DNA from 3 places in the Shewanella sp. Choline-02u-19 genome. Region 1 is predicted to be linked to each of the others. Evidence: riboswitches for the same ligand, from Rfam matches in the RefSeq annotation. Region 1 holds a riboswitch; each other region holds the start of a gene.
The links. Region 1 has a riboswitch for thiamine pyrophosphate ahead of CXF83_RS14325 (TonB-dependent receptor). Riboswitches for the same ligand answer to the same signal wherever they lie in the genome.

Region 1 (3,280 bases):
ACTCGTTACTATCCGAGTAATAAAAATCACTCTTACCACTGGCATTCACGTTAGCAAACCAACCAGCATCGTTGCGATAAGTCGCGCCAACACTAAAGGTAAAGTTAGGGGAATGCGCTAGCTCACGGCCAGAAAGATCGACTACGGTGCCATATTTATCTTCGTACTCGTAATCACCATAAGCGGTTTCTAACCAACCTAAACTGGTGTAAAGCTTTAGGTTATCGGTTGCATACCAGTTGCCGTCAAGCTCAGCACCATAGTTATGAGAACTGCCTGCATTTTCGGTAAAGAGAATAAAATTCCCCTCTTCGCCAGGTACTGTCGATTGTTGCGATGCCGCGACTTGTTGATCTTGTCTATCCATAAAGAATACCGACAGATTAGTGCTTGCTTGACCATCAAACCAAACCGACTTCAAACCCACTTCGTAGTTATAAAGAATTTCAGTGTCGTACTCTTTTTTATCGGCGAGTTCACTCGGCAGTGACATATTAAAGCCACCCGCTTTATAGCCTCTCGCCACGCGGATATATGACTCGTGGTTTTCACCGAGTGCTTTGCTTAACGCAATATGCCCGCCCCACATGGTTTCGCTTGGCTTAAATTCGTCGCCATCTGAATCACTGTATTCACTATCTCGACGCTCTGTCCGCAGTCCTACCGACAAAGCATAGCCCGAACCTAGGTCTGAATCTAATTGACCAAATAACGCATAGTTTTGCGCCTCGTATTCCGCACTTAACTGACTATAAGTATCCATAGTCTCATTGTCTTCTTGTAGATCCATTGCGTATACACCGACGAGCCAGTCAGTACTGCCCGCGAATATACGGCCTGATTCAGTTGAAGCTAACCTAAACTCTTGCGTGATGGTCTGCCTGTCGCCTTTCTTATCCCAGTTATACTCATATTCACAAGGGCTACCATCGCAATCTCGACTGTCCCAATAATCAGGGTTAGCCCAGTCACCGTCATAGTTATGGTGAGTTTTTGACTGTGCCAGAGAGGTTAATGAAGTCAGTTCAACATTTTCAGCACCAGTGTAAATAAACTTTAAAACGGTGCCGTTAGTACGTTGCTTATCAACGCCAGGTGCATCCGTTAACGTATCAAAACCGTTATTATCTAATGTCCAAGCATCATATCCATTATCGTAATTTGCATGTAAGTAAGTCAGGTCAATTTCTAGTTCTTCAGTCGCGTACCAACGTAATTTTGCGCGACCAGTGAATTCATCACGGTTATTAGTATCGCTCTCACCAAGATAAAGATTATCTCGATAACCATCTTGCTGATGCTGTTGCAGCGACACACGGTAAAGCAAGTTTCCAGAATCGGTTAATGGACCCGAGCTAAAACCACTAAAGGTCTGTAAATTATCATCGCCTAGCGAGATCTCTGCACCATTTTCAAATACGTCGGTAGGATCATTACTTTTAAGGTAGATAAGACCTGCTAACGCATTAGCGCCATAACGTGTACCTTGAGGACCGCGTAATACTTCAACTTGTTGTAAGTCGTACATGCTTGAAGCCATGCCTAAACCGGACAAATCGATATCATCAACGATAAAGCCAACAGAGGAGTTAGGTGCGCCTTGATACTCTTCTTGCTCACCGACACCACGAATTTGGAAGTATTTGGGTCTTGAGCTACCACCGGACCAGTTGAAATTAGCAATTGAGTTTAAGATATCTTCAAAGTGCTGTGCACCTTCATCCTCAATTTGCTGCTGATCAATAACGGTGACGCTTGATGGCATTTTTTCTAGCGATGTGCCCCGAAAATCAGATGTCACAACCATGACTTCCATCTCATCAACAGGTGTTTCTGAGTCAGTATTGGCAAACGTAGGTGATGAAACTAGCGCAGCCATGACGGCAACCGCTATAGGAGAATAAGTTTTTAGATTTAACATAGGACCTCAAATTAAAATTTTGAGATCCGGCAACATAAAGAAGCGTTCGGGAAATGAATTGTGGCCCATTCCTACGCCGGTATTAGCCGGATCAGGTTCTAAGGGTTCGTTTTTCAACATCTCAGTTAAAATCCACAATATCCAACTTATGGTTTATAGACTTTAACACCCCTTGGCGCGGCCGATTATACATGAATTTCACAAACTGATGACAGTCTTCTTAACGTTTACAATCTTTATGCATAAAAAAACGTCAGCTTTGCTGACGTTTTCATAACAAATATAATTTCTAATCATCTACATATTAATTTGAAAAGGCTTTTCTTACATATAGCTCAAAGCGAGTTGCGTTAACATTAGGCGCAACCGCTGATACTTGTAGCTGCTGCTTGCCATGCAATTTTACTGACTTCCAGCTTACGCCTTCATCATCAATCGTCATGCCACTGGTATCAAACCAAGTGAATTTATACTGCAAGCGCAAGTCAGTAGAGACCTGACTAATAATCGTGCCCGTGCCTTGTAAAAAACCACCTTCAGGGCGCGCCATTACACTTCGTACGGTGACTTCTTTACCAAAGCTGTTGTTATCAACACGCACTTCACCTTTAGAACCCACCATTAAGCCTGCTGTGTGTGGTGCACAAGCCGCGACAATCAACGCTGTAAATAAGCCTAAAATCAATTTTTTCATTTTGTTCCCTAGAATAAAATCATTCAGTGTTAATACAAGGATAGCTAAGTTAATCTATTAAAAAATGGGCTCTTGCCGTCGCAATCAAGTGTTTACGATTAGTCTGCCAACAAGTAATGCTCACGTTAGCGACTCGTCGACCTTGGCGAGTGATCTTACATTCAGCAAAGCTACCTTTATGGTAGCCAGCTCTGAGATAATCAATTGAGAAATCAACTACTTTTGGTACTTTAGTGGTCTGCATAAAGACCATTAGCTGCACAATGGCTGACATTTCCATAAAACCTGCGATAACACCACCATGCAGTGCAGGTAGTACTGGGTTACCGATATTATCATCTTTTGCTGGCAGCTTAAAAACCAGTTCATCGCCAAAACGCTCAACACCCATTCCAATAAACTGGGCGTAAGGCACATGTTCAAGCAAGTGACCAAAATCATTTAGTTCCGTTGCTTTTCGTACGATACTTTTGAAATCTAACTTTGTCGCATCAGATTCTGAATGACTCGGGTTAGTCATGACGCGGCTCTCCCATCAGTGCTTGTCTAAACTCTTCGCCAACCATTTCTGGACTAATTCGCATAAACGAGCCTACCGCATTAGCAATGGGATCATCGATTGAATCTTGGTAAGCAATAGCACGAGTAAAAGCGACGCTAGATGA
Region 2 (3,280 bases), 660 kb from region 1:
CAGAACCACCACCGTCAGCTGAAGAACTCGCCGCTAAAGCAGATCTCCAAGCTCAAAAAGCTGAAAGCACAGCAAAAGAAGAAGCGGTGTTTTGGCTGATAACCGTGAATACGGTGTTGTTTATTTTAGGCATATTGGTTTTGTTGTTTGTTCGTAAACGCAGTAACTTAAAGAAAGCACTCGCTGCGACGCAGGCGAGAATGGATAAAGAAAGTCAGCAACAGAAAATGACATTAGCGTTGGACGAGATTGATTTATCGATGCCTGAAGATTTCGATGATCCAAAAGCTGGATAATTAACCACCGCGACAGCCGTTGCAAAGCGTTGAATATCGGGATTGGTCATTTTTTAGCTGGTTAGTCATGGTTGACGCAAAAAATGATTGACTGAGTTTGGCAGTCTACGTATTATTCATCGCACTTGATGTGGAGCGGTAGTTCAGTTGGTTAGAATACCGGCCTGTCACGCCGGGGGTCGCGAGTTCGAGTCTCGTCCGCTCCGCCAATCAAGTGCTAAATTTAAAGCTATTTGTTAGTGACATAATGAATAGAATAAAAGCTAATCTTTAGTTAGTTTTTATAAGAGTTTAGGAGTGGTAGTTCAGTTGGTTAGAATACCGGCCTGTCACGCCGGGGGTCGCGAGTTCGAGTCTCGTCCACTCCGCCAATTTAGTGTCAAGTTTCAAACTATTTATCAGTGACATAATAAATAGTATAAAGGCTAATTTAGTTAGTTTTTATAAGAGTTAGGAGTGGTAGTTCAGTTGGTTAGAATACCGGCCTGTCACGCCGGGGGTCGCGAGTTCGAGTCTCGTCCACTCCGCCAGCATAAAGACGAAAGCCTCATCGAAAGATGAGGCTTTTTTCGTTTATAGCCGCTTCGGACACCCATCAGGCATTCGCACTAACTCACATTCCCCAATGCTGGTAAGAGCCGTTACTGATTCATAATATATTCAGTTTAACTAATCCGATATTTTCTTATGTAATACCCGTTGCATTAAAAGTTTGAGCATTCAGCGGGAATTAAAACCCTATAGGTAAGATGGGGTGATTGAAGCTAATCGTTATTCTCGGCTCTGGCATCCTCGGTAATTGCTCCTGCATTATTCTACCTTCGTCTATCCGTGGACTCGTACCTCCTAAATCTGGCCGCCAAGGGTGGGAATGTCTTATTTGGCATGGCAAGTTGACGAAGCGTCAAAGCTTTCTTAACTGCGCAGAAATATTGTTTAATTAGTATCCAAATCGAATGCATAAGATGATAATTAGTTAACTCAGTTAGCATTCTCATCAAAAAGCATGCTCTTTACAAATCGATTAATGATAGTGTGTGGTGATTAGTCGGGGAGCCAATAGGCTGAGATCATAAAATGAACCCGTTGAACCTGATTCAGTTAATACTGACGTAGGGAACTAATGGTCATTTGAGGCGTTCTTCCTGATCCGTTTCTTTTGCTGTGATAGCACCTTTTGGCGCATTTATTCTCACACGACTGTTTTTTCCTGACTGTTAGTTAGGGAAATAAATATGTCTTCATTAGTCACCACAGCATCTTTAACTCCATTCGTTACGACTCCTATTGTATTGACCATTGCCGGTTCAGACAGCGGCGGTGGTGCCGGTATTCAAGCCGACATTAAAGCCATTTCAGCGACTGGCGGTTATGCATGCTCTGTTATTACGGCATTAACGGCACAAAATACACAAGCGGTTACGGGTATTTACCCGATCAATGCAGAGTTTGTCGAGCAACAACTTGATGCCGTATTTTCGGATCTGAATGTGATTGCTGTAAAAATTGGCATGTTAAGTGATTCAAATATCATTCATTCTGTCGCTAAAAAAATTAAACAGTACACCCCTAAATATCTCGTAGTTGATCCCGTCATGGTCGCAACCAGCGGTGATCTTCTTCTCCACTCCTCTGCCATTGATAGCCTTAAATCGGAACTGCTCCCTCTGGCTGATGTCATTACCCCTAATTTGCCAGAAGCCGCTGCGCTAATTGGCTGCTCAGTCCCCAAAAACGAAGATGAAATGATTGCTATGATCGACGAACTTCGTCAATTAGGCGCTAAATCTGTTTTGCTAAAGGGTGGCCACCTAGAAACCGATGACAACAGCACTGATTTACTGATCCTTGCCGACAATGTTGAGCGTTTATCAACGGAGCGGATTAAAACTCGCAATACACACGGAACAGGTTGCACCTTATCTTCTGCAATCGCCTCTTACTTAGCTCAAGGGCATGAATTATCAGCGGCGGTAAAACGGGGCAAATACTACATTACTCAAGCGATTGCCCATGCTGATGAGTTGAATATTGGACAAGGACATGGGCCCGTGAATCACTTTTTTGTCTTAAACACTCAAGGGCAGTCGTAATGAAGCTAGAGCCATGTAATAACAGCCTCGGTGCAGTTATCTCAAATGGCACTTTGCAATACAAAGACAGCGCAGCGGCCATTATGTCGGGTTTAAACATGTCCATCGCTGCAGGAAAGTGGACGGCGATATTGGGTAAAAGTGGTTGTGGTAAAACTTCAATTTTGCGTTATATGGCAGGTTTATTGACAGATAAAGTGATGTGGTCGGGTGACATTCACATTGATGGGGGAGAATGCTTAGAAGGCAACATTGCTTACATGGCGCAACAAGATCTATTGATGCCGTGGTTAAACGTACTTGATAACGTCTGTTTTGCTCGCAAATTTTCGGTGAACACTCAATTTAATGCCAATCAAGCCCGCGCGATTGAATTGCTAGAGCGTGTTGGATTAAAAGGGCATGAACAGAGTATGCCCGTGCAACTGTCTGGAGGAATGCGTCAGCGTGTGGCGTTAGCAAGAACGTTAATGCAAGACAAGCCGATGGTATTAATGGATGAGCCCTTTTCTGCGTTAGATGCGGTTACTCGCCATCGACTGCAAGCGCTTGCAGTCCAAGTCTTGGCGGGTAAAACAGTATTACTCATCACGCATGATCCGCAAGAAGCACTTAGATTAAGTGATGCGATTTATATCATGCAAGGTCAACCAGCCTCAGCGGTGCTTTTACCGGTGCCAAACTCAAGCATTCCACGAAAATTTGATGCGGAGTTAGCGATTCTTCAGCAACAGATCATTGATACGTTGGAGGTTGACTATGTCTAAGCCAATTTCAATCAATCATGAGCACTCCGACAACCACATTGCATCTCAAACGATTGTGTTACAAACGGAGAGGGCAGAGCCAAAAGCGTTACCGAAAAGCGCTAAATCGATAGGAAGAATCATC
Region 3 (3,280 bases), 600 kb from region 1:
AAACTCAGCTGACATCTGCGCCATGCCACTGCTAATATCACTATCCGAAAGCGCTGATGTTTCAGTTTGACCGCTATAGGCTTGATACTCTGCGGGTGACTTAACTTCGACCCCCTTTGCTTCAACTTCTAACGCCAGCTTCTCTTGCGCTGCGGCGTAGTCGCGAACCTCTTGGCTTATTTTCATTGAACAGAACTTTGGACCACACATAGAGCAAAAGTGAGCCACTTTGGCTGACTCTTGCGGCAGTGACTCATCGTGATAAGCGCGAGCCGTTTCAGGATCCAAGCCTAAGTTATATTGATCTTCCCATCGGAACTCAAAACGTGCTTTTGAAAGTGCGTTGTCTCGAATTTGTGCACTTGGGTGACCTTTAGCAACATCGCCAGCATGAGCCGCAATTTTATAAGTAATAAGCCCCTGTTTAACATCGTCTTTATTAGGTAAGCCCAGATGCTCTTTTGGCGTCACATAGCACAACATTGCACAGCCATACCAGGCAATCATCGCCGCGCCTATCCCAGAGGTAAAGTGATCATAACCAGGAGCTATGTCGGTCGTTTGCGGGCCTAAAGTATAAAAAGGCGCCTCATCACAAATATCTAATTGCTTATCCATATTCTCTTTAATGAGGTTCATTGGAATATGGCCAGGCCCTTCAATGATGGTCTGAACATCGTATTGCCAGGCAATTTTAACCAGCTCGCCTAAGGTCTCGAGCTCTGCAAATTGAGCTTCATCATTGGCATCTGCAATCGAGCCCGGACGCATACCATCCCCTAATGACAGTGAGACATCATAAGCTGCACAGATCTCACAAATATCTCTGAAATGTTCATAGAGGAAGTTTTCTTTATGGTGCGACAAACACCATTTAGCCAGAATAGACCCCCCGCGCGATACGATGCCCGTGAGGCGTTTTGCGGTCATGGGTACGTAACGCAGCAATACACCCGCATGGATAGTAAAGTAGTCAACGCCTTGCTCAGCTTGCTCTATCAAGGTGTCGCGGAATGTTTCCCAGTTAAGATCTTCAGCAACACCATTCACTTTTTCGAGTGCTTGATAGATAGGCACGGTTCCAATGGGGACAGGAGAGTTGCGGATAATCCACTCTCGGGTTTCGTGGATATAACGACCGGTAGACAAGTCCATTACCGTATCAGCCCCCCAGCGGGTAGACCACACCAGCTTTTCAACCTCTTCTTCGATAGAAGAAGTCACTGCTGAATTACCAATATTGGCGTTCACTTTCACTAAAAAGTTACGTCCAATAATCATCGGTTCAGCTTCAGGATGATTGATATTTAACGGGATAATGGCTCGACCACGAGCAATTTCACTGCGAACAAACTCAGCAGTGATTGGCTCATCGATAACGGCGCCAAAGCTTTCGCCCTTATTTTTTTGAGTTAACATAGGGTCGGTCACCTCTGCCATTGCCATATTTTCGCGAATAGCGATATATTCCATTTCAGGGGTGATAATCCCTTGGCGGGCATAGTGCATTTGCGTTACGCGCTGACCTGACTTTGCACGGCGAGGAGGCACTAACGACTCAAAACGTAAATGGTCTAAACCATCATCGGCCAAGCGTTGCTGGGTAAAACCAGAGCTGACAGCGGGTAACTGTTCGGTATCATTTCGTTCAACGATCCAGTTATGACGTAATTTATCTAAGCCTTTGTGCACATCAATATTGGCATCAGGATCTGAGTAAGCCCCAGCACAGTCGTATACTTTCAGCGGTGGGTTAGCTTCAAATACAGGATTTTTCTCATCACCACTGAGCAAAGTGTCAGCTTGATGAATTTGGCGCATACCGACGTTAAGATCAACGCGGCTACCTTGAAGATAGATCTTCTCGGAATTTGGGTGTTGTAACGGTTTTAGGTTATCGATGAACTGTTGAGCTTGAGCTCGGGTTTCGCGGCGTTTAGACATTAGCAAACTCACTATTATAAAAATGAAGTTGCTTGTCAGGAGAAATGAGTAATTGAAAGTTGAAAATGAAACCGCGTCATAACGCTAATTCCAGATGCACTTAACCACCGAAATGTGACTGCTAGCAGCATTAATACAGCCGATACTATGCAGTTATTTCGCTTGTTACCTACGCAGGTTCTAGCCTGATCAGGTTCAACGGATCCCGAATAAACGGTCTCAGCCATATGGCACTCCGACAAGATGAGCCGGCAGTATAAGCCTAACAGTGACTAAGAAACAAGTACAAATCATTCACAAACCCCTGTTATGGTAAATATTTTTATTGACCCATAGCTTATTGATAATAATACGAATAATTTAATACTGCATATTAAACCACTATTTATCATGAAAAATTATCACCTCAAAAACGACTATTTTCGACTAATCATTCTCTTTTCTAATCGTGCTGAGATAGCGTCATTAATCGCTTTTTTAACTTTATCACCACCGCAGTTAAAGGGGTAACCGATATTTTCTGCGTAAGGGTTAATTTGGGTCGGCACCTGCACTATTCGAAAGCAGGTATCACCGTGACGTACGATACGGTTAGGATCGAGTCGATGATCTGTCGTGGGTATTTTGCTGTACTCATCTACCTCAGGAAAAACTAACTCTACCATGTCACCATCCATCTTACTCAAAGAGTGCGGCCCGCTATATTTATTGGCTTTATCGACAATCAGTGCGTCTAGTGCGGCATCATTTTTTCGTTGAAGATAGGATTGAGCAATAGCCATTGCACTACGGCGAGGAACGTACGTCGGCAGGCTCTTATTGATTCTTATGTCCGTTTTTTCCGATAAATCCGTTGTCGGCAGTATGGCTTCAATGGTGTTGTCAGCCTCCATCGCGGGTTCATGTACTGGCGATGTCTCGACAAGTTCGTCAGCCTCGCTGGGGTTGTCGCTATCTGTTGGCGAATGACGTGGCGATCTCACCTTACTTGTTGAGCTGTCGATGCTATCCATCACCTCATCTTTTACCGGTTTAGCTTCGACATACAGGTATGATTGGATTTTGATTGAGGCAACAGTTGTAACCTTTAGCGTTTGTCTCACCCAAAGCTGATTAATAATACCAATCAATACAATGTGCAGTAAAATAACCCATATGAATGATTGAAACAGCTGAAATGAACGCAAGCAAGAAGAGCGTTTCACGCCGCCTTTATCACGATTATCCGCCTCAACAACGACTTCAAAGATAGAGGTTAATTCCGCAGCGGTGTTGATACCAAACATAGGTTTAAATAGAGGATGGCTGACCGGGAGCTCAAACTGTTTATCAGCCC

Region 2: another riboswitch for thiamine pyrophosphate. It lies ahead of thiD (bifunctional hydroxymethylpyrimidine kinase/phosphomethylpyrimidine kinase); the one in region 1 lies ahead of CXF83_RS14325 (TonB-dependent receptor).
Region 3: another riboswitch for thiamine pyrophosphate. It lies ahead of thiC (phosphomethylpyrimidine synthase ThiC); the one in region 1 lies ahead of CXF83_RS14325 (TonB-dependent receptor).

The regions. Positions count from the first base shown of each region.
Region 1 is NZ_PJBE01000013.1:1,748,225-1,751,504, forward strand. It holds gene CXF83_RS14325 (TonB-dependent receptor) at 1-1,921, opposite strand, end outside; TPP riboswitch at 1,973-2,104, opposite strand; gene CXF83_RS14330 (YcfL family protein) at 2,226-2,615, opposite strand; gene CXF83_RS14335 (PaaI family thioesterase) at 2,665-3,135, opposite strand; gene CXF83_RS14340 (PaaI family thioesterase) at 3,128-3,280, opposite strand, start outside.
Region 2 is NZ_PJBE01000013.1:1,092,447-1,095,726, forward strand. It holds gene CXF83_RS11490 (TIGR03503 family protein) at 1-296, shown strand, start outside; tRNA gene CXF83_RS11495 (tRNA-Asp) at 429-505, shown strand; tRNA gene CXF83_RS11500 (tRNA-Asp) at 591-667, shown strand; tRNA gene CXF83_RS11505 (tRNA-Asp) at 750-826, shown strand; TPP riboswitch at 1,336-1,432, shown strand; gene thiD (bifunctional hydroxymethylpyrimidine kinase/phosphomethylpyrimidine kinase) at 1,532-2,389, shown strand; gene CXF83_RS11515 (ABC transporter ATP-binding protein) at 2,389-3,156, shown strand; gene CXF83_RS11520 (ABC transporter permease) at 3,149-3,280, shown strand, end outside.
Region 3 is NZ_PJBE01000013.1:1,152,176-1,155,455, reverse strand. It holds gene thiC (phosphomethylpyrimidine synthase ThiC) at 1-1,944, opposite strand, end outside; TPP riboswitch at 2,094-2,192, opposite strand; gene CXF83_RS11750 (hypothetical protein) at 2,361-3,280, opposite strand, start outside.